Regions from separate parts of the Neobacillus pocheonensis genome, predicted to be linked through region 2. Evidence: a T-box and tRNA genes for the amino acid it is inferred to sense, from the RefSeq annotation. Region 2 holds a T-box; the other holds one or more tRNA genes.
The links. A T-box is a leader RNA that pairs with one kind of tRNA and senses whether it is charged. The one in region 2 lies ahead of tyrS (tyrosine--tRNA ligase), so its partner is inferred to be a tRNA-Tyr.

Region 1: it has a tRNA-Tyr gene. The T-box ahead of tyrS (tyrosine--tRNA ligase) is inferred to sense a tRNA for this amino acid. The anticodon was not compared.

What each region holds. Positions count from the first base shown of each region.
Region 1 covers NZ_JBCNAD010000012.1:75-12,301, reverse strand. The annotation lists partial or broken gene nagE (N-acetylglucosamine-specific PTS transporter subunit IIBC) at 1-525, shown strand, start outside; gene ABES02_RS06740 (PTS sugar transporter subunit IIA) at 541-1,056, shown strand; gene yhbH (sporulation protein YhbH) at 1,095-2,261, opposite strand; gene ABES02_RS06730 (PrkA family serine protein kinase) at 2,480-4,375, opposite strand; gene nfsA (oxygen-insensitive NADPH nitroreductase) at 4,724-5,473, opposite strand; gene trmL (tRNA (uridine(34)/cytosine(34)/5-carboxymethylaminomethyluridine(34)-2'-O)-methyltransferase TrmL) at 5,529-6,002, opposite strand; gene ABES02_RS06715 (amidase domain-containing protein) at 6,074-6,946, opposite strand; gene queG (tRNA epoxyqueuosine(34) reductase QueG) at 7,024-8,154, opposite strand; gene ABES02_RS06705 (B3/B4 domain-containing protein) at 8,264-8,929, shown strand; tRNA gene ABES02_RS06700 (tRNA-Gly) at 8,992-9,065, opposite strand; gene ABES02_RS06695 (lysophospholipase) at 9,270-10,193, opposite strand; tRNA gene ABES02_RS06690 (tRNA-Leu) at 10,406-10,486, opposite strand; tRNA gene ABES02_RS06685 (tRNA-Leu) at 10,514-10,599, opposite strand; tRNA gene ABES02_RS06680 (tRNA-Cys) at 10,644-10,717, opposite strand; tRNA gene ABES02_RS06675 (tRNA-Gly) at 10,728-10,802, opposite strand; tRNA gene ABES02_RS06670 (tRNA-Gln) at 10,808-10,882, opposite strand; tRNA gene ABES02_RS06665 (tRNA-His) at 10,923-10,998, opposite strand; tRNA gene ABES02_RS06660 (tRNA-Trp) at 11,010-11,083, opposite strand; tRNA gene ABES02_RS06655 (tRNA-Tyr) at 11,089-11,173, opposite strand; tRNA gene ABES02_RS06650 (tRNA-Phe) at 11,224-11,299, opposite strand; tRNA gene ABES02_RS06645 (tRNA-Asp) at 11,472-11,548, opposite strand; tRNA gene ABES02_RS06640 (tRNA-Met) at 11,552-11,625, opposite strand; tRNA gene ABES02_RS06635 (tRNA-Val) at 11,650-11,725, opposite strand; tRNA gene ABES02_RS06630 (tRNA-Glu) at 11,744-11,818, opposite strand; tRNA gene ABES02_RS06625 (tRNA-Ser) at 11,835-11,926, opposite strand; tRNA gene ABES02_RS06620 (tRNA-Asn) at 11,934-12,008, opposite strand; rRNA gene rrf (5S ribosomal RNA) at 12,026-12,142, opposite strand.
Region 2 covers NZ_JBCNAD010000006.1:10,791-23,017, reverse strand. The annotation lists gene ytxJ (bacillithiol system redox-active protein YtxJ) at 1-73, shown strand, start outside; gene ABES02_RS02315 (bifunctional 3-deoxy-7-phosphoheptulonate synthase/chorismate mutase) at 326-1,402, shown strand; gene ccpA (catabolite control protein A) at 1,607-2,605, shown strand; gene acsA (acetate--CoA ligase) at 2,659-4,377, opposite strand; gene ABES02_RS02300 (GNAT family N-acetyltransferase) at 4,564-5,196, shown strand; gene ABES02_RS02295 (acetoin utilization AcuB family protein) at 5,240-5,887, shown strand; gene ABES02_RS02290 (acetoin utilization protein AcuC) at 5,884-7,056, shown strand; gene ABES02_RS02285 (transglycosylase domain-containing protein) at 7,099-9,843, opposite strand; T-box leader at 9,991-10,205, shown strand; gene tyrS (tyrosine--tRNA ligase) at 10,247-11,500, shown strand; gene ABES02_RS02275 (DUF6954 family protein) at 11,585-11,773, shown strand; gene rpsD (30S ribosomal protein S4) at 11,818-12,227, opposite strand, start outside.

The sequences.
Region 1 (12,227 bases), on a different contig from region 2:
ATGCTATATGTAGTACATGCTGTTTTAACAGGTATTTCATTAGCAATTGCTGCTGCATTCCACTGGACAGCAGGGTTTGGTTTTAGTGCAGGTTTAGTTGACTTTGTTTTAAGTTCAAGATTGCCGTTAGCAAACCATCCTTATATGTTGCTAGTTCAAGGTTTAGTGTTTGCCGTTATCTATTATTTCTTATTCAGATTTATCATTACGAAATTTAACTTAATGACTCCGGGACGCGAAGAAGATGATGAGGAATCTTCTGATGTTAACGTTCCAACAGGTGATAGCAAGTTTGCCGTAATGGCAGCACAGATTTATGAAGGATTAGGCGGAGACGCTAATGTTACTTCTGTCGACAATTGTGTAACCCGCTTAAGAATGGAAGTCAAAGACATGAACACCGTCGATCAACAAAAAATAAAAGCGACTGGTGTACCTGGAATTAATATAGTCGGGAAGCAAAGTATTCAAGTTATCGTAGGAACCAATGTCCAATTTGTCGCAGACGAAATTTCAAAACTTCGTCATAATCCAAATGCTATGAAGAAAATTGATACAAACAAAGATCATTTCGTAGTTCCGGTGGAAGTTAATGGACTCGCACCACTTTCTGAAAAGGACTTTGTAATGCCAATCGAAGGGGAAATTATCCCGATAACTGAAGTGCCAGACCAAGTTTTCTCGCAAAAAATGATGGGAGATGGATTTGGTATTGTCCCTTCAAAAGGTACAGTTGTTTCTCCAGTTGACGGTGAAATCATGAACGTTTTCCCTACAAAGCATGCAATCGGAATCAAATCTAAGCAAGGCCATGAAATCCTGATTCATATTGGCTTGGATACGGTCAATTTAAAAGGTGAAGGCTTTAAAGTACTTGTAAAAGAAGGGCAGCAAGTAACTAAAGGGCAGGAAATCCTGAACTTTGATCTAGAATTCATTAAGAAATCAGTACCATCCGCTGTAACGCCAGTTATCTTTACTAATTTAAGCAAATTAAATGTAAAGAAACAAGGACACTCTTCCCAAGGCGAAAGCGGCATTCTATCAATCGAATAGGATGAAAAACGACAGGTGTCAGGCACCTGTCGTTTTTGTTATGCATATTGTTTTGATTCTTCTTTTTGAAAAAAGCTTTTCATGGCATGAAATACGTCTGCTTTTTGTTTTAGGATATAGTAGCGGAAACGCTCATCCTTGATGTTTTTGTAGGCGGACATTAAGGTCGAATGGCGATTGTATTGATTTACTTCTCCGTACCCAAACATATTGGATACTTTCATTAATTCTTCAACTAGCTTTACACATCGGGCATTATCCGATGTAAGATTATCACCGTCTGAAAAGTGGAATGGGTAAATGTTGAACTTACGCGGATTGTATTTGGCGTCAATAATCTCCAGGGCTTTGCGGTATGCGGATGAACAAATCGTTCCACCGCTTTCTCCTTTCGAGAAGAAGTCTTCTTCAGAAACTACTTTTGCTTCAGTATGATGGGCGATAAATTCAATTTCAACTGTTTCATACTTGGTTCGTAAAAACCTGGTCATCCAGAAGAAGAAACTCCGGGCCATATATTTTTCCCATATTCCCATGGATCCACTCGTATCCATCATCGCGATAACTACCGCTTTTGAATCTGGTTTGACCACTTCATTCCAGGTCTTAAATTTCAAATCATCCTGGTAAATCGGATGGAATGCTGGCTTTCCGCTCATGGCATTCCGCTTAAAAGCAGACATCATCGTCCGTTTCTTATCGATGTTCCCCATCAGCCCTGTTTTACGGATATCATTGAATTCAATGTTTTCAACAAGATGTTCCTGCTCTTCTTTTTTCTTAAGATTTGGAAGCTCTAGCTGTTTAAATAAAGCTTCCTCTAGTTCCATTAAAGATACCTCAGCTTCAAAATAATCCTCGCCTGCCTGATCCCCTGCTCCCTGCCCTTTACCGGGAGCTTTTTGCCCGCTGGAACCGTCACGTGCTACTACGTCACCGACTTGACTGTCACCGTCACCTTGGCCCACGTGTTTGTTTTTGTCATAATTATACCGAATTTTATATTCGTCCAATGAACGAATCGGGATTTTTACTACATCTCGACCATTAGACATAATTATGCTCTCTTCTGTAATTAAGTCTGGAAGATTGTTTCGAATTGCCTCCTGGACTTTTTCCTGATGCCGCTGCTGGTCATCGTGGCCTTTACGGTGGAGGGACCAATCTTCTCTTGAAATGACAAATTGATGGTTATTATCTGACAATGTAAACCCCTCCTTATGAAATTATAAATTTTTTCAAAATGCACACATTTTTTATCAAATACATACAATATCCCGAATAAAAAAATCAGATAAAATATGGATTACTTTATCCTATGCAGAAACCTCGAATAATTTACAAATAATTTTGACAATTGGGTATTTGCCTATAAAAATAGGAAAAAAACGGACTGGCAGTCATTCTACCAGTCCAAGATCTTTTATCTGTTTAATAAACTTCCAACATAGCGGAGCAATTCATTGGCTGATGTCGAATTATAGCCATGTTCATCAATTAAGCGTTCCACCACATTATTGATTTTTTTCAACTGCTGCTCATCTGGGGTTTTTGTAGAAGTTGTTATTTTGACAACGTCTTTCAAATCAGCAAACAACTTTTTCTGAATCGCTTCACGGAGTCGATCATGGGAATTATAATCAAAACGCTTGCCTTTTCTTGCAAAAGCAGAGATTCTAATTAAAATTTCCTCCCTGAAGGCTTTCTTTGCATTTTCAGAAATACCAATTTGTTCTTCAATAGAACGCATTAATTTTTCATCTGGATTGATTTCTTCTCCTGTTAACGGATCACGTAGCTTCGCTTTATTGCAATACGCTTCGACGTTATCAAGGTAATTGTCCATAAGTGTTTTAGCTGATTCTTCATAAGAATACACAAAGGCTTTTTGCACTTCATTCTTAGCAATATTGTCATACTCTTTCCGTGCTAGGGAGATATAATTCATATATCGTTCACGGAGTTCTGCCGTGATAGATGGGTGTTGATCGAGACCATCCTTTAATGACCGTAAAACGTCAAGGGCATTTATCGAAGGAACTTCTTTACGAATGATAGTGGAAGAAATCCTGTTAATTACATAACGCGGATCGATACCGCTCATCCCTTCATCCGGATATTCTTTCTTAAGCTCTTCTACATCTGCCCTATTAAAGCCTTCCACACTTTCACCATCATAAAGGCGCATTTTCTTAACCAAATCAATATCACCTTTTTTAGGGTCCTTTAACCTGGTAAGTATCGTAAACATCGCAGCAACTCTTAAGGTATGCGGTGCAATATGAACATCCGAAACATCACTTTCTCGAATCATTTTTTCATAGATTCGCTCTTCTTGGGAGACCTTTAAATTATAAGGTATCGGCATGACAATGATCCTAGAATGCAAGGCTTCATTCTTCTTATTGGAGATAAAGGAACGATATTCAGTCTCGTTCGTGTGCGCTACTATTAACTCATCAGCACTGATGAGTGCAAATCTGCCTGCCTTAAAATTACCTTCCTGAGTTAAGGACAACAAATGCCAGAGGAATTTTTCATCACATTTCAGCATCTCCTGAAATTCCATCATCCCACGGTTTGCTTTATTCAGTTCACCGTCAAAGCGGTAGGCTCGCGGATCTGATTCTGAACCAAATTCAGCAATCGTTGAAAAATCAATACTACCTGTTAAATCCGCAATATCCTGTGATTTCGGGTCAGATGGACTAAAGGTTCCAATTCCTGTCCGTTTGTCTTCTGAGAAAAAGATTCTCTCGACTAGCACGTCTTCAATTCTTCCGCCATATTCCTGTTCAAGCCGCATCATATTTAATGGCGAAAGGTTTCCTTCAATTCGAATTCCATACTCTTCATAGAAATCCGCCCGCAAATGATGTGGAATTAAATGCAGTGGATCCTCATGCATCGGGCAGCCCTTAATGGCAAATACAGACCCTCTTGCTGTATGAGAGTAGCTTTCTAAACCTCTTTTCAGCATTGTTACAAGTGTGGATTTTCCTCCACTCACTGGACCCATTAATAATAAAATACGTTTTCTAACGTCTAGCCTTTTGGCGGCTGGGTGGAAGTATTCTTCAACAAGTCGCTCTAATGCTTCTTCTAAGCCAAATAATTGATTACTAAAGAAATTGTACTTCTTCGTCCCTTTTTCTTCTTCAATTCCTGCATCCTTAATCATATTATAAACTCGAGAATGTGCAGATTGTGCTACCCATGGCTTTTCCTTCAACATCAATAGATAATCAGCGAATGATCCTTCCCAACGCAGTTTTTCCTCTTCTTCTCGATACATCTCGATTTTTTTTAAAATATCCATAAGGCCCTCCCCCTGTAGCTTAATCAGAGACGATTAATATACTCTATGCACGTTGTCTATTGAACATGCGTACCCAAGATGAGATACTGTCTATCTTTTTTGTTTCGATAAAAGGAATATTGCACTTTTCATTTTTAAAAGTTAGGCTATAATAAAGCTATATGAATTAAAAATGATAAAATGTATGACGAAGGGGGCAATACATAACATGAACACTTTCATCGTAATTTTAGTTTTTGTTGTATTTTTAGCAGCAATCTTCACTGCAGGATATAATGACAAACCAGGAACAAAATAAATTAATCCTTCCATACAAAAGGGCTGCTAATTTTTCTAGCAGCCCTTTTTTCATCGTAAGTCCAATTTATTCTTTTGAATAAACTCCTTCATATACATTCTATTTTGTTTTTCAAGCATTTTGCCCATCTGCTCTGTCCAGCGGTCTCTTCTTTTTCCGCCTGTTCTTTGATTATAGTAGTTAGAAATCAGATCATCATATTCTTCAAGCTGACGGTCATAAATTTCTGGATCTTGTTCATATTCGTCCTCATGGTAAATATGTTCAAACGGAAGCCTTGGTTTTCGGTCTGTCTGTTTTGTGGGATATCCAACAGCTAGTCCAAACAAAGGAATTACACGCTCTGGTGTTTTTAATACCTTTTGAACCTCTTCCAGCTGATTGCGAATACCACCTATGTAACAAATTCCTAGTCCCAGAGATTCCGCAGCAATAGCGGCATTTTGTGCTGCTAGCGAAGCATCGATGAGAGAAACCATAAATTTCTCCGTACTTTCAATCGATAGGCTCACATCTTTTTGTTCTTTTTCTCCAATAAGGGTATGGCGAAACAGGTCTGCACAAAAAACAAAAAAATGTCCGTTTTTCTCTACATATTCTTGGTTGCCTGCTAGTTCAGCTAACTTTCTTTTCTTCTCCTTATCCTTTACACCAATGATTGAGTAAGCTTGAATAAAGCTTGAGGTTGATGCTGATTGGGCACACGATACAATTGTCCTGATTTGCTCGTTAGTTAAAGGCTTGTCCTCAAAGTGCCGGAGTGAGCGATGATTAAGAATGGTTTCAATAACGTTGTTCATATCTTTGTTCCTTTCTATAAACGAAAGGAGGTCCCTAATAATAGGCCTCCTTTGTTTACTTTAAATGGGCATAGTCTTGCTGGCGCAGTGCTTCATAAATTAGTATTGCTGCTGTATTGGAGAGGTTTAGTGAGCGAATGTTTTCATTCATTGGAATCCTTAAACTAACCTCTTTATTTTTTTCAATAACGTCCTTTGGAAGACCCGTCGTTTCACGCCCAAAGATAAAATAATAATCTTTCTCTGGATTGCTGTAATCAAAACTACTATGCGGCTTTTGTCCAAATTTTGTTAGGTAGAAAAATTCCCCGCCAGCATTTTTTTCGTAAAACTCCTCTAATGAATCATAATATACAATATTTACATGCTCCCAATAATCCAAGCCCGCTCTTTTTAACATCTTATCATCTGTTGAAAAGCCGAGTGGCCGAATCAAATGTAAATTGGTATCGGTTCCTGCACAAGTTCTGGCAATATTTCCTGTATTAGATGGGATTTGTGGTTGATATAGTACTACATGTATGGACACGAATTTCACCTCAGATAAATAACTCTATAAAAAATTATACCACTATGTTGACTGCTTTCAACATTAGTGCCTCAATCGAGGATATGGTAAAACTTATATTTAATATTCGGTGTATAGGCTGAAGAATCCTCATATGCCCAATATCTCATTCGGCTATTGTACGTGTGTGCATTAACTAACGGCATTCCATTTGCATCCTTAGCCGTGATAATCGTATTGTGGTTGAACCTGCCATCCCCTTCAAAATCATAGCAAATTACATCTCCTAATACCAATTGGTCAGGACTACTAACTTGCTTTGCCCTTAAACCGATTGTTGAGTTAGATAAATACAATCTTAATGAGTTAGCAATGGCCCAACTAAAACTCCAGTTATGATTTTGCATCCACCATCCAGCACCACGGCTCGGGTAGCCTCTCATAGGCGCTCCGCCTACATGGAGACATTGGGAGATAAAATTCGTACAATCATTTTCAAACTTTTTATAGGCAGGATTATAGCTATTCCACCAGCGTTCAGCATATTGAATTGCTTTTAAGCGGTTATATTGAAAACTTAAGCGGTCATGGTTATCAGCAATGAAAGGCTGAGAATCCCCCACATGTAGGGATCCATTTTCTACAGGCTTTATCTCCCCATCCATTATTAATGTTTCCTTATAAAATTTGGCTAATCTTTCTTCAACTTCTTCCTCCATGTAAAGATTGCCTTTTTGTTTAATTAAATATTGATAATGTGCATTGTATCTTATAGATTGGAATTCCTCTTCATTCGTTTTTTCGATAATCCTTCCAGCTGCCTTCACTTTCACGATTTCTGCAGACCTTTTTGCTAATGATTCTAGTTTCCTCTCTGCTTTTGAAAAATAATCCTTAGGACTTCTATGGTTCGCAACAAATTGCTGTGCCCTTTTTTCAAATAGTTCCTGAAGAATTTCACGCATTTTCTTCACCCCTTTCCTTTCATACATATGAAAGAAGATGAAAAAAAAGAGCGAAACCCTTTGGCCGCTCCGATAGATCAATTTTTAAAGCTTAATCCTTTTTCAATCTCAATTTGCACTTCTATGTCGGTTTCCTGCTCTTTTGCCTTTTTCAATGCTGCATTTGCGGTTTCACCGCCAATTTTACCAAGTGCCCAGGCTGTCGTCCCTTTTATTGCAGCGCTTGGTTCATTTTCTAAAATGGTAATTAAATCGGGGACTGCCGTTTCATCCTTAAAATGGGCAAGAGCGATAATGGCATTCCGTTGAATTGGCTTTTTCCCTCTCCACGATCCTGCTACAGAACCAAACTGATTTTTAAATTCACGGTTACTTAATTTTAATATCGGTCTTAATAATGGTTTTGCAATCTCAAGGTCTGGCTCCATTTCTTTATGAAAATGAAAGTTTTTTCCCTTATTATGAGGACAAGCTGTTTGGCAGGAGTCACAGCCATAAATGCGATTTCCAATCTTTTCTCTAAACTCATCTGGAATAATTCCTTTTGTTTGCGTTAAAAATGAAATACAACGTTGTGCATTAATTTGCCCTCCCTGGATCAATGCACCTGTTGGGCAGGCTTCCAAACATTTTGTGCAGGTCCCACATTGATCTTCTATTGGTGTATCTGGCACAAATGGGATGCTGGTAATCATTTCACCTAAATAAACATAGGAGCCAAATTCAGGGGTGATAATGGCGCAGTTTTTCCCGCTCCAGCCAATTCCTGCTCTTTCTGCAACCGCACGATCTGAGAGCTCGCCTGTATCGACCATTGATTTTAAACGAGCTTCCGGTACCTTTGATAAAATAAACTCTTCCAGCTTTTGGAGCCTGTCTTTGAGAATATGATGATAATCCAGGCCCCATGAAGCCCTGCTAAAAATCCCTCTTCTTTCTCCCTTTTTACTTTCAACCCGTTCATTCATTTTGGAAGGATATGCGAGGGCAATCGAAATAATGGATCTAGGTTCTTCCAGAAGATTAGATGGATTAACTCGTTTCTCAATATCAGGCTCTTCAAAACCAGATTGGTATCCAAGTTCTTGTTGTTTTGTTAGTCGATTTTTCAACTCAGTGAATGGGTCAGCGCTAGTAAAACCGATTTTATCAATACCGATTTCTTTACTGTAAGCAATAAGTTCCTCTTTCAATTTGTTAATCTCCACTTTTTTCCCCACCCTTCCCGAATATTGATCTATTTTAGAGGTCGTTTAATTATTGTTAGGACATCACTTTATGATAAACTATTTTCAATGATTTTTGGAGGTGGGAATGTTGGAAATTCAAGTTTCATCAGACCTTTTCATGGAGATTCCTAATTTTAAATTAGGCGTTATCGAATATAAGGGGATTACGGTTGGTGATTCACCACAAATGCTTAAGGGACGACTCCAGATGTTTCAGGAGTCTATATTTTTTGAATTAGAGGATAAAACGGTAACGGATTTTCCCGGCATTAAAGAATGGCGTTCTATTTTTAAAAAGCTTGGCAAGGATCCAAATCGGTACCGTCCTTCTGCGGAGGCTCTTTTCAAGAGGATTCAAAAGCAAAATTATCTTTCATCTGTTCAAAGTGCAATTGATATTAATAATTTTTTCTCGTTACAATATCAAGTTCCTATCGGTATTTACGATCTGGATTGTTTGGAAGGACCTGTGGAGGTTCGGGTAGGTGTGGAGGGCCAGGAGTACATTGGATTAAATGGTCGCTCTAATTCATTGGACCGGCTTATAATAGCATCTGATTTGATTGGACCGTTTGGGAGTCCTTTCGTTGATTCTGTAAGAACACCAGTAACCTTAGATACCAAAAATGCTCTTCAAATTATTTATTTGAGACCATCAACAGATTTGGAAAATGCTAATAGACTGACGGAATCGTTAATGAATATGTTTATTCAAATACACGGCGGAGAAGGTACGTTTCGAGTTTTGGGTTGATAATAAAAAAACGCAATGCATCGTTCTCCATTGAAACGGTACACTGCGTTAGTTAATATGTATGGAGCGGGTGATGAGAATCGAACTCACAACATCAGCTTGGAAGGCTGAGGTTTTACCACTAAACTACACCCGCATTTATATACAAGATTTAAATATCGTGTTGACTTTTATAATATTAAACCCAATTCTTCATAAAGTCAAGTGATATCTGCAGTTTTTGTCGAATAAAATAGAAAAACATAATTTATGGGAAACAACATGCGTTCATAGTGCCCAGGACTTACTAAAAAGTAATCCTCCGGGCACTATCAATGGCTCAGAGTGCCCGGTGCTGTACTCAAACATGTCTCCCAATCCAATTGATAATATCAGCATAAACATCTTCTTTATTCGTTTCATTCAATATCTCATGACGAGCACCTTCATACAACTGATAAGTTACATCTTCAATTCCTGCCTGTTGATATGCCTTAAATGTTTTCAAAACACCTTTGGCATTACTTCCAACAGGATCTTCCCTGCCAGAAATTAAGAAGATTGGTAATTTAGTAGGAATCATCTTAAGGTTTTCTGGTTTATTAATGGATTCAATTCCTGTAAGTAAATCATTAAAGAAACCTGAAGTGAATATTCCACCACACATAGGATCCTCAATATACTTATCAACTTCTCGGTCTTCCCTACTTAACCAATCAAATTCTGTACGGGTGGGTTTGAAACCTTTATTATAACTTCCAAACGTCAAATTATTTAACAGTGAGCTAGGTGTCTGAGGTCCCTTCTTTCTCATTTCCCTTGCAGCAATTAGCTGGCCGATTTTCCCCATGATTCCAGGATTACCACCAGTCCCACTCAATATTACACCAGCTAGATTATCCCCATATAACTGAATATACCGTCTTGATAAAAATGAACCCATACTATGCCCAAATAAAATAATTGGGACATCGGGATATTCTTTTTCTATTCTGGTGGTGAGTAGATGCATATCGCGTACTACTTTTTCAAATCCCTGCTCATCTGCAAAATAGCCGCTGCAATTATTTAATTGAGCAGTTATTCCATGTCCACGATGATCATTGCCATATACAATGAAGTTATGGGAAACTAATTCGTTTGCAAAATTATCATAACGCTCTATATGCTCGGCCATTCCATGAGCAATTTGAATAATTGCATTTGGCCTTGTTTTACTTTCTGAATCCCATTTTCTCGTAAAAATTTCAACACCATCATCTGATTTAAAGGTAAATGATTTCATGGCACCCATCCTTTATACGAGTGTTTATTATAGAAAAAAACTCCCGCATTTGCTCATTATAAAGAACATTGTGTGAGTCTCGTTTTCTCTTAAACATTAATAAACTTAACCTGAATATAAAAGAGGGATAAAAAATTGTCAATTACTTTTGAAATTTAGATACAATCCAAAATAAAAAACGCTTCTCATAAAAATGAGAAACGTTTTTGTGATACCGGTGGTCGGGGTCGAACCGACACTCCAGAGGAACACGATTTTGAGTCGTGCGCGTCTGCCAATTCCGCCACACCGGCGTAATGAAATTGTTTTAATAAAGCTAATGCCGAGGACCGGAATCGAACCGGTACGGTAGTCACCTACCGCAGGATTTTAAGTCCTGTGCGTCTGCCAGTTCCGCCACCCCGGCTAAATATAATAACCTGTTCTAAACTAAACTAAACATAAAAATTATGGAGGCGGCAACCGGATTCGAACCGGTGGTAAAGGTTTTGCAGACCTCTGCCTTACCACTTGGCTATGCCGCCATATAATTATTGGAGCGGAAGACGGGATTCGAACCCGCGACCCCCACCTTGGCAAGGTGGTGTTCTACCACTGAACTACTTCCGCGAAAATGGCTGGGCTAGCTGGATTTGAACCAACGCATGTCGCAGTCAAAGTGCGATGCCTTACCGCTTGGCTATAGCCCAATGTTAAAACAAATTAGAAATATTTTTATTGAAAATATTATGGGGCGACTGATGGGAATCGAACCCACGAATGCCTGAACCACAATCAGGTGCGTTAACCACTTCGCCACAATCGCCACAATATAATTGGCAGGGGTAGTAGGAATTGAACCCACACCAAAGGTTTTGGAGACCTTCGTTCTACCTTTAAACTATACCCCTATAAATGGTGGAGGGGGACGGATTCGAACCGCCGAACCCGGAGGGAGCGGATTTACAGTCCGCCGCGTTTAGCCACTTCGCTACCCCTCCACATATAATATACACAATACAATTTATGGTGCCAGCAATATAGAATCAAATGGTGGCTCAGGACGGAATCGAACCGCCGACACAAGGATTTTCAGTCCTTTGCTCTACCGACTGAGCTACTGAGCCATATTAAATCAATTTCCTACAATTAATATGAGGTAAGGCCTTTGCTCAAAAGAACTCTCGTTCTTTCTCGCAGATTGCCTCTGAAGCTTAATCGATGATGTAAGCAATCTGCTCTACCGACTGAGCTACTGAGCCATATTAATAAATTCTATTGAGCCATTTCCATTTAAAATGGCGGTCTGGACGGGACTCGAACCCGCGACCTCCTGCGTGACAGGCAGGCATTCTAACCAACTGAACTACCAGACCGTATTGCGGGGACAGGATTTGAACCTGCGACCTTCGGGTTATGAGCCCGACGAGCTACCGGACTGCTCCACCCCGCGACGATTAAAATATTTTATGAATTATGGTGGAGGATGACGGGATCGAACCGCCGACCCTCTGCTTGTAAGGCAGATGCTCTCCCAGCTGAGCTAATCCTCCAAATTTATGAAAGTTATTTGGTGACCCCTACGGGATTCGAACCCGTGTTACCGCCGTGAAAGGGCGGTGTCTTAACCGCTTGACCAAGGGGCCATATCAGTAATTTAAATGGCGGAGAGCAAGGGATTTGAACCCTTGAGACAGGGTTACCCGCCTACACGATTTCCAATCGTGCTCCTTCGGCCACTCGGACAGCTCTCCATATAAATGGCTCCGCAGGTAGGACTCGAACCTACGACCGATCGGTTAACAGCCGATAGCTCTACCACTGAGCTACTGCGGAATAATTATAGTGTAACAGCCTGGCAACGTCCTACTCTCACAGGGGCGCATGCCCCAACTACCATCGGCGCTGAGAAGCTTAACTTCCGTGTTCGGTATGGGAACGGGTGTGACCTTCTCGCCATTATTACCAGACCATTTATACGACACTATTTTATTATAATGTCTTTTTAATATTTTTCAAGAGGTAATTTTAAAAAATTTCATTCCCTCAAAACTA
Region 2 (12,227 bases):
AGCCAAGTGGAATGCATCCCATTGGAAAATAACCAATCGTTCTTTGGCTAATGCTTTGAACGAAAATCAATAAAAAAGATAATCACATTAGTGTGAGTAACTGCATAAATTACTCAAATATAGATCACGATACTTTAGTGCTTAAAAGCGTTTAATCAATAAAGAAAAAAATAATGACAAACAAATTTATATCCGCTATAATAAAGCCTAATTATAAAAAATATTTTAAAATTTCAATTTTTCATGCTTGTGAACCAGTAAACAATACCAGGTTGTGCTTTTGTGGTATTAAACTGATTTGCAAACGAAAGGACGGGGACGAATGATGGGCGAAAATCAATTAGATCAATTGAGAGCGCGTGTAGATGAATTAAACTTGGAGTTGTTGAGGCTGATTAATGAGAGAGCTCACCTCGTCCAAGAGATTGGGCAGGTAAAAGGTAATCAAGGTGTTTACCGATACGATCCGGTCCGTGAAAGAAAAATGCTTGAGGTAATTAAGGAGCACAACGATGGTCCATTTGAAAATTCCACTATCGACCATATATTTAAGGAAATTTTTAAAGCAGGATTAAATTTACAAAAAGATGATCACGAAAAAGCATTGCTTGTTTCAAGAAAGAAAAAGCCAGAAGATACAATCGTCTCCTTAAAAGGTGAAAATGTTGGCGATGGCAAACAGCATTTTGTCTTTGGCCCATGCGCTGTTGAGTCATATGAACAAGTAGCAACAGTAGCGAAGGCTATGAAAGAAAAAGGTCTAAAGCTTCTGCGTGGTGGAGCGTATAAGCCAAGAACTTCTCCTTACGATTTCCAAGGTCTAGGGGTAGAAGGATTAAAAATTTTAAAACGTGTTGCAGATGAATACGATATGGCTGTTATCAGTGAAATCGTTAATCCTGCCGATATTGAAATGGCGATTGATTATATTGATGTCATTCAAATCGGAGCTCGAAATATGCAAAACTTCGAATTGTTAAAAGCGGCTGGTTCAGTGAAGAAGCCTGTGTTACTAAAAAGAGGTATTGCGGCTACGATAGAAGAGTTTATTAATGCAGCAGAATACATTATGTCACAAGGGAATGGACAAATCATCCTTTGTGAGCGAGGAATAAGGACGTACGAGAGAGCAACTAGAAATACGCTTGATATTTCTGCAGTTCCGATTTTAAAACAAGAAACTCACTTGCCAGTAATGGTTGATGTTACGCACTCAACAGGAAGAAGAGATTTACTTCTTCCAGCAGCGAAGGCTGCGATTGCTATTGGTGCTGATGGTGTTATGGCTGAAGTTCATCCAGATCCGGCCGTTGCCCTTTCTGATGCACAACAGCAGATGAATCTTGAACAGTTTGACCAATTCTACAACGAATTGCTTGCATCAAACTTCGTCCGTATTTAATTAAAAAAACCTTCTGCATCTGTCTGCAGAAGGTTTTTTGTTGAAATTTACAGAAAATGTGACCAATGCAATTGCAGGTTTATTCTTCTTATCGTATAGTTAAAGACATATATCAATTTGTATATTTTCTCACAAAGCGGATAGGTTTTTACTAGCTGCTGTAAAATAAGAGAAATAAGGATCGTTTTAGGAGAGTGTTTAAAAGTGAATATCACCATTTATGATGTTGCCCGGGAAGCTAATGTTTCCATGGCAACGGTCTCACGCGTAGTGAATGGAAATCCAAATGTAAAACCAGTAACTCGTAAAAAAGTATTGGAAGTAATTGAAAGACTTGGCTATCGTCCAAATGCAGTTGCTCGAGGACTGGCAAGTAAAAAAACGACAACGGTAGGAGTTATTATACCGGATATCTCCAATATCTTTTTTGCTGAATTAGCACGGGGTATTGAAGACATTGCCACCATGTATAAGTACAATATCATTTTAAGCAATTCTGATCAAAACAAAGAGAAAGAATTACATTTGCTAGGGACAATGCTTGGGAAGCAAGTAGACGGCATTGTTTTCATGAGCGGGAACATTACTGCTGATCATGTTGAAGAATTTGAAAAATCACCTGTTCCTATTGTCCTTGCGGGCTCAATTGAAGAATCAGACAAGATCCCTTCTGTAAACATTGATTACGAAGAAGCCGTGTATGATTCTGTTAAAGAATTCATTGAAAAAGGCCATAAAAATATCGCTTTTGTTATTGGACCACTTCATGAACCAAAAAATGCACAAAAGAAATTAAAAGGCTACCAACGTGCCCTTCAAGATTCCGGAATTACTTACAATGAAGAGCTTGTCGTAGAGGGTGACTATACGTACGACTCCGGAATAGAAGCTTTTGAAAAATTGCTTGAAGCTTCAGAACGGCCAACTGCCATTCTAGTGGGTGCCGATGAAATGGCTTTAGGAGTAGTTCATGGTGCTGAGGACAAGGGCTATAAAATTCCTGAAGATTTTGAAGTCATCACTTCAGATAATACAAGGCTTTCACTAATGGTACGTCCGCAGTTAACGACAATTGTCCAACCATTATATGATATTGGTGCCGTTGCTATGAGGCTTTTAACTAAGCTGATGAACAAAGAAAAAACAAGCGAAAATACTGTCATTCTTCCTCATCGGATTGAACACCGGCAATCAACGAAATAGACAATAAAAAACACAAGAGACTATCCTAAAGAAATCTCTTGTGTTTTTTTATTTTAGTCCTCAAGAGTGGAAAGGTCACCTGCAGGTAAATTTAATTCCCAGGCTTTTAAGACACGGCGCATAATTTTACCACTTCTTGTTTTTGGCAATTTGTCACGGAAATCAATTTCCCTTGGTGCAGCATGTGCTGCAAGACCTTTTTTCACAAATTGTCTAATTTCCTCTTTTAGCTCATCTGTAGCGACATACCCATCTCTTAAAGAAATAAAGGCTTTGATAATTTCACCGCGGACAGGGTCCGGTTTTCCAATAACACCGGCTTCAGCTACAGCAGGATGCTCGACAAGCTTACTTTCTACTTCAAAGGGTCCTACACGTTCACCAGATGTCATAATGACATCATCAATTCGGCCTTGGAACCAGAAATAGCCTTCTTCATCCATGTAAGCAGAGTCACCAGAGAAATACCATCCTGTAGGCATGAAGTAGGATTCATACTTCTCAGGATTATTCCAGATCGCATACATCATGGATGGCCAGCCTTTTTTAATCGCTAGGTTCCCCATTCGATATGGCGGCAGTTCATTCCCTTGATCGTCTACGATAGCAGCGACAACACCAGGAATTGGTTTACCCATTGAACCAGGCTTAATAGTCATGCAAGGGTAATTACAAATCAACTGGGAGCCAGTTTCCGTCATCCACCAAGTATCGTGAATCCGGTGATTAAATACTTTAACACCCCATTTAACAACTTCTGGGTTTAACGGCTCACCAACACTTAAAATATGGCGAAGGCTGCTTAAGTTAAATTTCTTTACCAGCTCATCACCAGCACCCATTAACATCCTAAAAGCGGTTGGAGCACTATACCAAACGGTAACCCCGAAGTCTTCAATCATTTGATACCATGACTCAGGACTAAAGCGACCGCCGATAATTACATTGGAAGTTCCGGTTAACCATGGTCCGAAAATACCGTAGGACGTTCCTGTTACCCAGCCTGGGTCGGCTGTACACCAGTATACATCGTCCTCTTTTAAATCAAGCACCCATTTTGCTGTTTGATAATGCTGGATCATCGCATTATGTACATGCAATACTCCTTTAGGTTTTCCTGTAGAACCGGATGTATAATGAAGTATAAGACCGTCTGTACGATCTACCCACTCAATCTGAAGCCCTTTGCCAGCCGCTTCAAATTTTTCTAAAAAGTTAATATATGGACCCTGTTCTTCTATATTTTTTCCGATTAGGAAAATATGCTTCAATGAAGGCAATTCGCTGACAGGGACTCTGTCCAATAATTCAGGTGTCGTAACCAAAACTTTTGCCTCACTGTCCTGCAGGCGGTCTTTAACGGCACCTTCCATAAATGCTTCGAATAATGGACCGACGATCGCTCCAAGTTTTATGGCACCCAAAACGGTAAAGTAAAGCTCAGGTGAGCGCGGCATAAAAATAAAGACACGGTCGCCTTTTTCAACATCCCCGTAATTTTTTAGGACATTTCCAGCTTTGTTTGAAAGTTCTTTCATTTCTTTAAAAGTATACTTTTCATTCCTTGACCCATCACGATAATAAAGAGCAACCTTATTTTTTCGGAAGGTTTTGACGTGGCGGTCAATAGCTTCATAGGCTAAATTCACAAGACCTGTTTCACTCCAAGAGAATTGCTTTTCCGTTTCCTTCCAGTCGAAATTTTTGTACATTTCTTCATAATTTTGTAAATTGTGCTCCCCTTGAACAACTGGTAACGCTTCCACTTTCATTTAATCTCCCCCTCGTAGTGTATTTTAAGATAATTATAGTACAAATAGTTACTATTCACAATTTTTTAAATATTATTGGAAGTAATTATATTATAATACTGAAAATTTTGTTAAATCAACCTCTGTTACTAGATTTTATGTATAATAGAATTGAAACACGAATGATTCTTTCAGGTAGGTGACTGTATGGAACATAAAAAGACATATAATGCAAAACAGCTAAAAACACCACATGGGACTCTTATCATTGAAGGTCCTATTTCTTCAGATAAACTTGCAGGGTTAGAATTTCATGAAGATCTGATTGCTTTTCGCCCACCGGAACAGCAGCACAAGGCCCTCATTGGCATCGCAGAACTTCCGGAAGGCAGAATTATTATTGCCAGGCATCGAAATACCATCGTTGGATATGTCACATACCTTTACCCTGATCCGCTGGAAAGATGGTCAGAAGGAAAAATGGATAATTTAATTGAACTCGGTGCAATTGAGGTCATTCCTCAATATCGAGGCTGTCAGGTCGGCAAAAACCTTCTTATCGTTTCGATGATGGATGATGCCATGGAAGACTATTTAACAATAACAACTGAGTATTATTGGCACTGGGATTTAAAAGGAACGAAATTAAATGTATGGGAATATCGAAAAATCATGGAAAAAATGATGAATGCCGGTGGCCTTGAGTGGTATGCAACAGATGACCCTGAAATTTGCTCCCATCCTGCCAATTGCTTAATGGCGAGAATCGGCAAAAGGGTGGATATTGAAACGGTTCAAAGGTTTGACCGACTGCGTTTTATGAACAGATTTATGTATTAAAATTTATTCTGATATTTTCCTGTACCTGAGGGGGGATTTTCTTATGATCGTAGAAGAAATCATGAAAACAGATGTCGCAACTCTATTTCCAACAGATACAATTGCAGATGCCATAAAATTAATGGAATCGAGAAAAATCCGCCATATTCCCATTATCACGGCGGAAAAACATTTAGTGGGACTTGTTACGATTGCAGAAATACGTGAAGCAACACCATCGATTTTTCATACGAATGAACATCCGGAGGATTTGAAAAAGCCGCTAGAGACGATCATGGAAAAAAACGTTATTACAGGGCATCCTCTTGATTTCGTCGAAGAGGTGGCCGGCCTTTTCTATGAACATAAAATAAGCTGTATTCCGATCATAAATGGTCAAAAATTAGTCGGTATTGTTACAGAGACTGATTTGTTACGGACAATGGTTGAATTAACAGGTGCACATCAACCAGGTTCCCAGATTGAAATAAAGGTTCCCAATTTAGCTGGTAAACTTAGTGACATTACTGCTGTCATTAAAAACAGAAAAGCTAATATTTTAAGTGTGTTAGTTTATCCAGATAAATCGGACGATCAATTTAAAATTCTGGTCATCAGAGTCCAAACCATGAACCCTACTGCGCTTATTCAGGATCTCAAAGAGGCTGGTCACCATGTTTTATGGCCTAATTTACCGGGGATTTCACTATGAGAGACCAATGCTCGTTTGTTTTTTCAGAAGAGCTGTTAAAATATAAATTTAGCAGTCACCATCCTTTTAACCAATTTCGCATTAAGCTGACAGTAGATCTATTAAATAAATTGGATGCATTAGATCCTGTACATGTCATTCCGCCAAGAATGGCAACTGATGAAGAATTAGCACTTATCCATGACCTAAACTACATAGAGGCAGTTAAAAAAGCTGGAAAGGGGCTGCTTCCGAAAGAAATTGCAGAAAATTATGGTCTGGGGACTGAAGATACACCTGTTTTTCCTAATATGCATGAAGCAAGCGCTTTATTAGTTGGTGGGACATTAACAGCAGTTGACCAAGTGATGTCAGGGAAGGCCTTTCACGCTTTACATCTAGGTGGGGGATTGCATCATGGCTTCCGCGGAAAAGCATCTGGATTTTGTATTTATAATGATAGTTCTGTAGCCATCAAGTACTTGCAGGAAAAATATAATGCCCGTGTACTTTATGTTGATACAGATGCTCATCATGGCGATGGAGTTCAATGGTCTTTCTATGATGACCCAAAAGTGTGCACCCTTTCCATACATGAGACAGGAAGATATTTATTTCCTGGAACAGGGAATATCAATGAAAGAGGGCAGGGGTTAGGCTACGGGTATTCCTTTAATATACCTGTTGATGCCTTTACAGAGGATGAGTCATGGCTGCATGCCTACTCTCATTCAATTAAAGAAGTTGCCGAGTTTTTTAAACCAGATGTGATTCTGACTCAAAATGGCGCTGACTCCCATTATTATGATCCCTTAACCCATTTATCAGCTACGATGAAAATCTATCGGGAAATTCCCAAGCTTGCCCATGAAATTGCCCATAAATATTGTAATGGGAGATGGATTGCTGTCGGCGGTGGCGGCTATGATATTTGGAGAGTAGTACCAAGAGCTTGGGCCCTTATTTGGTTAGAAATGACTGAAAACTCAAATTGTTATGGTAACTTACCAGAGAATTGGGTAGAACTATGGCAAAAAGAATCACCTGTCCAATTGCCAAGGGAATGGGACGACCCAGAAAATTTATACACACCTATTCCTAGAAAATCTGAAATTACTGAAAAGAACTCTCTGACATTAGAAAAAGCACTCTATCCGATTCGGAACCATTTAAAAAGTGAATCTATATAAATGAAAAAAACACAAGAGTTCAATTCTCTTGTGTTTTTATATTTATTGCGTTGGCGGCGTAATTGCTGCACCAATAGTAACTTGATTGGATGGCGCTGATTCTTTACCAGCAATATCAACTGCCGTTACATAATAGGTCCCGTTGCCTCCAGTATAAGAAAGTTTGGAGCCGTTAATGATATTTGCCACTGTGCTGCCTCCTTGATATACCCGATATCCAACAACATCATAATCTCCAGATGCTGCCCAGGTTAAAGTACTGCCGGAAACAGATAAGCTTACACCATTTGGATTCTTACCGTTATCAACCATTTTAGCGGAAGAAACGAGAACTTTTCCCCAGCGGTCCTTATTTGGAATTAATTGGCTATAATTTTTGAAATTTTTCCCCACCATTCGAGTGATGAAATCAGGGTTTAGTATTAAGCCAAATTGAGCAAACTCTTTTGGGGTAGAATCCATTGCGACATACCTTTTGCCACGAATCGTGACAAATTTGCCTTCAATCAAACTATCGTCGATTTTTGATGGCACGTTATTAACATTAAAGTAATCACTCTCTATTAATCCGGCTTTTGAACAAGCATCAGAAGGGAGCATTCCGGAAACCGCGCAATAGGAGCGTTTCACAATTCCTTCAGGCATTTTGAAGGATTCTTTTGGATCGATTAAATCCGGCTTTTGCTTATAAGCAGAATTGATTAATTCAGCCCAGAGATTATTTGTGCGCTGGCTATAAGACATCCCACCATTTTGAAGTGATTTTGGTGTATCATAACCTGTCCAAATACCAAAAGTAATATTTGGGTTGGTTGCCACAAACCAAGAATCTACATATTCATTTCCTGTACCTGTTTTTCCTGCCCAATCGGCACGGAAATTCAATTTACTATTTATTCCTGCTGCAGTTCCCATTTTAATAACATCTCTCATCATATCGAGAGTTAAATAGGCTGTTTGGGGCTTAAAAACGTCAACAGGTGTAACTTGATGTTGATATATGGCCTTTCCATCTTTATCAACAATTTTCTCAATCATATAGGCATCAATAAACTTTCCGCCGTTGGCAAAAGTACTAAACGCATTCGTGTTTTCTTCAACTGTAACACCAGTAATGGACCCGATGGCCGCTGAAAGGTTCGTATGATCATCTTTACTCAGTGAGGTAAATCCCATCTTTTCGAGATACTTTGCAGGATGCTGATTGACAATTTCTGAGTAAAGTTTAACGGCTGGAACGTTATAGGATTTTGCAAGTGCATATCGTGCAGATACTAAACCGCTATAGCGATAATCATAGTTTTGTGGCCATGGTTTACTTCTGCCAGGAATAAAGTTTAAGGCGACATTCGGCAACGGAGTTCCAGGTGATGCTTTCCCTAACTCAATTGCTGGTCCATAAACCAGCAGCGGTTTCATTGTGGACGCATTAGGACGGAGCGAGTTGGTCGCATGGTTCATTTGCTGTTTTTCAAAGTCTCTTCCGGCAACAAAACTGATAATTTTTCCAGTTTTATTTTCAATCATTTCTGCCCCGACTTCTACTGGCTCCATAACAGTCTTTTTCTCTCCAGTTTCAGGATCTTTCTTCTCTTGTGGTTTATCTGGACCGTAATATTTATATCCATCTTTAACCTTTTGCATCGCATCGTAAATATCTTTGTCAATTGTGGTATGAATTTGGTACCCATTTTGATGCAAATCATGGTTTGCCATTGTTTGATATTTGTAGAAAAGATTATCATCTTTTTGTAACTCTTTTTCTGTATGACCATCTTTTTGGGCTAAAGCCGTAGTTAATACTTCTACAGCACGTTTTTCAATTTCGAACGTTAACTCTGGGTAATTTTCAAGCGGATTTCCGGCTGAAGGTATAAAATCCTTTGTAATATCGTAAGCGGATGCTTCTACGTATTGCTTTTGATTAATATAACCACCATCATACATTCTTTTTAATACGGTTTTCATTCGAGTCAGGCCTGGTTCGAGATTATTTTTAACCGAACCATCTCTTGTAAAAGGTGTGTACCCAAACGGACTTTGCGGTAATCCTGCTATAAAGGCTGCTTCTGGTAGGGTTAATTCACTGGCCTTTTTTCCGAAAATGCCTTTTGCTGCTGCTTGAACACCGGCAATATTTCGGCCGGATGAGTTTCTGCCGAAGGTTGATACATTTAAGTAAGCCTCCAGGATTTCTTTTTTATCGAAAAATTTCTCTAATCGAAGTGCAAGGAGAATTTCATTGGCTTTTCTTTGAAAGGAAACCTCATTGGTTAATAGCTGATTTTTAATTAATTGTTGTGTTAACGTACTCCCGCCAGATTGGACCGAGGAATTGGTTACTTCTTGAAAAAGCGCGCGGAATACAGCTTTTGGAACTACGCCATGATGCTGATAAAAATATTCATCTTCAGTTGCCACGACTGCGTTGATCAAATTATCGGAAACTTGGTCGATTTTGACTTCTTCGCGTTCGAGATCTGACCGCATTTTTCCTAATTTCACGTTATTAGCAAAATATAATTCCGATGTTTCTGTATAATTATAAATATCTTTTTTCATGCTTTCATATGAGCGGACAGGCTCGTCCTTCACAAGTGAGGCAAAATAGCCGGCCCCAACCCCTGTAGCAAAAGATCCACCAAGGATGACGACTGTTAAAACTAACAAAAGCAGGTTCCAAACAACTGAATAGGTAATTCTTACCCCTTTAACCGTCCTTTTATTTGTTATCAAGTTAAACATGGATTTAGTTTTTTCCAGCCATGCTTGGATTTTTTCATTCATTAATAGCATCACCTCATCTAAAATCACATACATTATAGCATATTGAAGGTATAAAAACTGACAACGTTCTACATTTTTCTGAAATTTCCATTTCGAGTTTGACATGGGATGAAAGATATGGTAAAAATGCTATAAGTTAAAATTAAATAAAAAGCTGTGAAGGGAATCAATGGTAGTTCTTCTATCCCTGTATTGTAGAGAGTCAGCGGCTGGTGAAAGCTGTCACAAATAGAAGAATGAATTACATCCTCGAGCTTTCTCTGTGAAAAGACAGTAGCAGTGAACGGTCTAAACCGTTATTTTTTTAGAGTTGGAGGAGTTTTCCTCAAGCTGGGTGGTACCGCGATTATCTCGTCCCTGCATTTTAGCAGGGGCGTTTTTATTTTGACTGGAGGGATAATGAATGGATTTATTACAAGATTTAGCATGGAGAGGGATTATTTATCAACAAACGGATGAAGAAGGCTTAAAGGATGTTTTAAGCAAGGAGAAGATATCTTTATACTGTGGAGTGGATCCTACAGCTGATAGTATGCATATTGGACATTTACTGCCGTTTTTAACACTGAGAAGATTTCAACAGCACGGACATCGTCCAATCGTTTTAGTAGGGGGAGCAACCGGACTTATCGGGGACCCAAGTGGGAAAAGTGAAGAACGAAAACTTCTCACACTGGAAACAGTACAGGAAAATGTGGCAGGAATCAAAAAACAATTAGCCAGTATTTTTGAGTTCGAAGGTGAAAATGGTGCAATCATGGTTAATAACTATGATTGGGCTGGTTCCATGGATGTAGTAACCTTTTTACGTGATATCGGGAAGCACATCGGCGTAAATTACATGCTGGCAAAGGATACAATTGCCTCTCGTCTTGAAACAGGTATTTCATTTACTGAATTTACCTACACGATTTTGCAGGCAATGGATTTTCTTCATTTATACCAGAATCATAACTGTAAATTACAAATCGGCGGCAGCGACCAGTGGGGGAACATTACATCCGGTCTCGAATTAATCCGGAAAATCGAGTCGGAAGGTTCTAAGGCATATGGTTTAACTATTCCACTGGTAACAAAAGCGGATGGAACAAAATTCGGAAAAACAGAAAGCGGTGCAGTTTGGCTTGACCCAGAGAAAACGACGCCTTACGAGTTCTACCAGTTCTGGATTAACGCTGCTGATGCTGATGTCGTGAAATACTTAAAGATTTTCACTTTCCTATCACATGAGGAAATCGAGCAATTAGAAAAAGCAGTTGAAGAAGAACCGCATCTTCGGAAAGCACAAAAGGTTTTAGCAGAAGAAATGACTCGCCTTATCCATGGTGAGGATGCACTAGAGCAGGCAATTAAGATTTCACAAGCACTATTTAGCGGCGATGTGAGAAACCTCTCAGCATCGGAAATTAAGCAGGGCTTTAAGGATGTACCGTCATATGCCGCAGCAAATGAAGAGAATTTAGTCGATCTATTAGTAGCAGCGAAGATTTCACCGTCTAAAAGACAAGCACGTGAAGATATTACCAATGGAGCCGTAACTGTAAATGGTGAAAAAATCACTGATACTGCTTACTTCCTGCAGGAAACAGATCGAATTGAGGGTCAGTTTACTATCATCAGAAGAGGGAAAAAGAAATACACATTAATTAACTACTAGAAAAAATTAGTAAGGCACTTGGTGAATCCAAGGCCTTTTTTTTTCGTCTAATTAAATAAGATGAAATAAATGGGGTGAAAGCAAATGAAATATGTATTGCATGCATTCTTTCTCATTCTCATTGCCCTTGTGACATTTTTCGGACTAGGACCAGTTCTTTTAGCAGATGGAGCGGTCCGCGAACGGGTATTGACTTCAATCGTACTTGTATTAATCTATGCCCTGCTAGGCTTTGGATATTGGATGTCCATTAAATTAATCAATAGAAAATAAAACAAAAAAACCCCGAACCGTAATGGCTTGGGGTTTCATTGTTATTAACGAGAGTAGAACTCAACGATAAGAGCTTCGTTAATTTCAGCTGGAAGTTCAGAACGCTCTGGTAAGCGAGTGAAAGTACCTTCAAGCTTGTCAGCATCGAAAGTTAAGAAATCAGGTACGAAGTTGTTCACTTCAACTGCTTCTTTAACCACGTCAAGGTTACGTGATTTTTCACGAAGGCTGATTGTTTGGCCAGCAGTTACGCGGAATGATGGGATATCAACGCGTGAACCGTTAACTAAAATGTGGCCGTGGTTAACTAATTGGCGAGCCGCACGACGAGTACGAGCTAAGCCTAAACGGTAAACTACGTTATCAAGACGTGATTCTAAAAGAACCATGAAGTTTTCACCGTGTTTACCAGCTAATTTGCCAGCTTTATCAAATAAATTACGGAATTGACGCT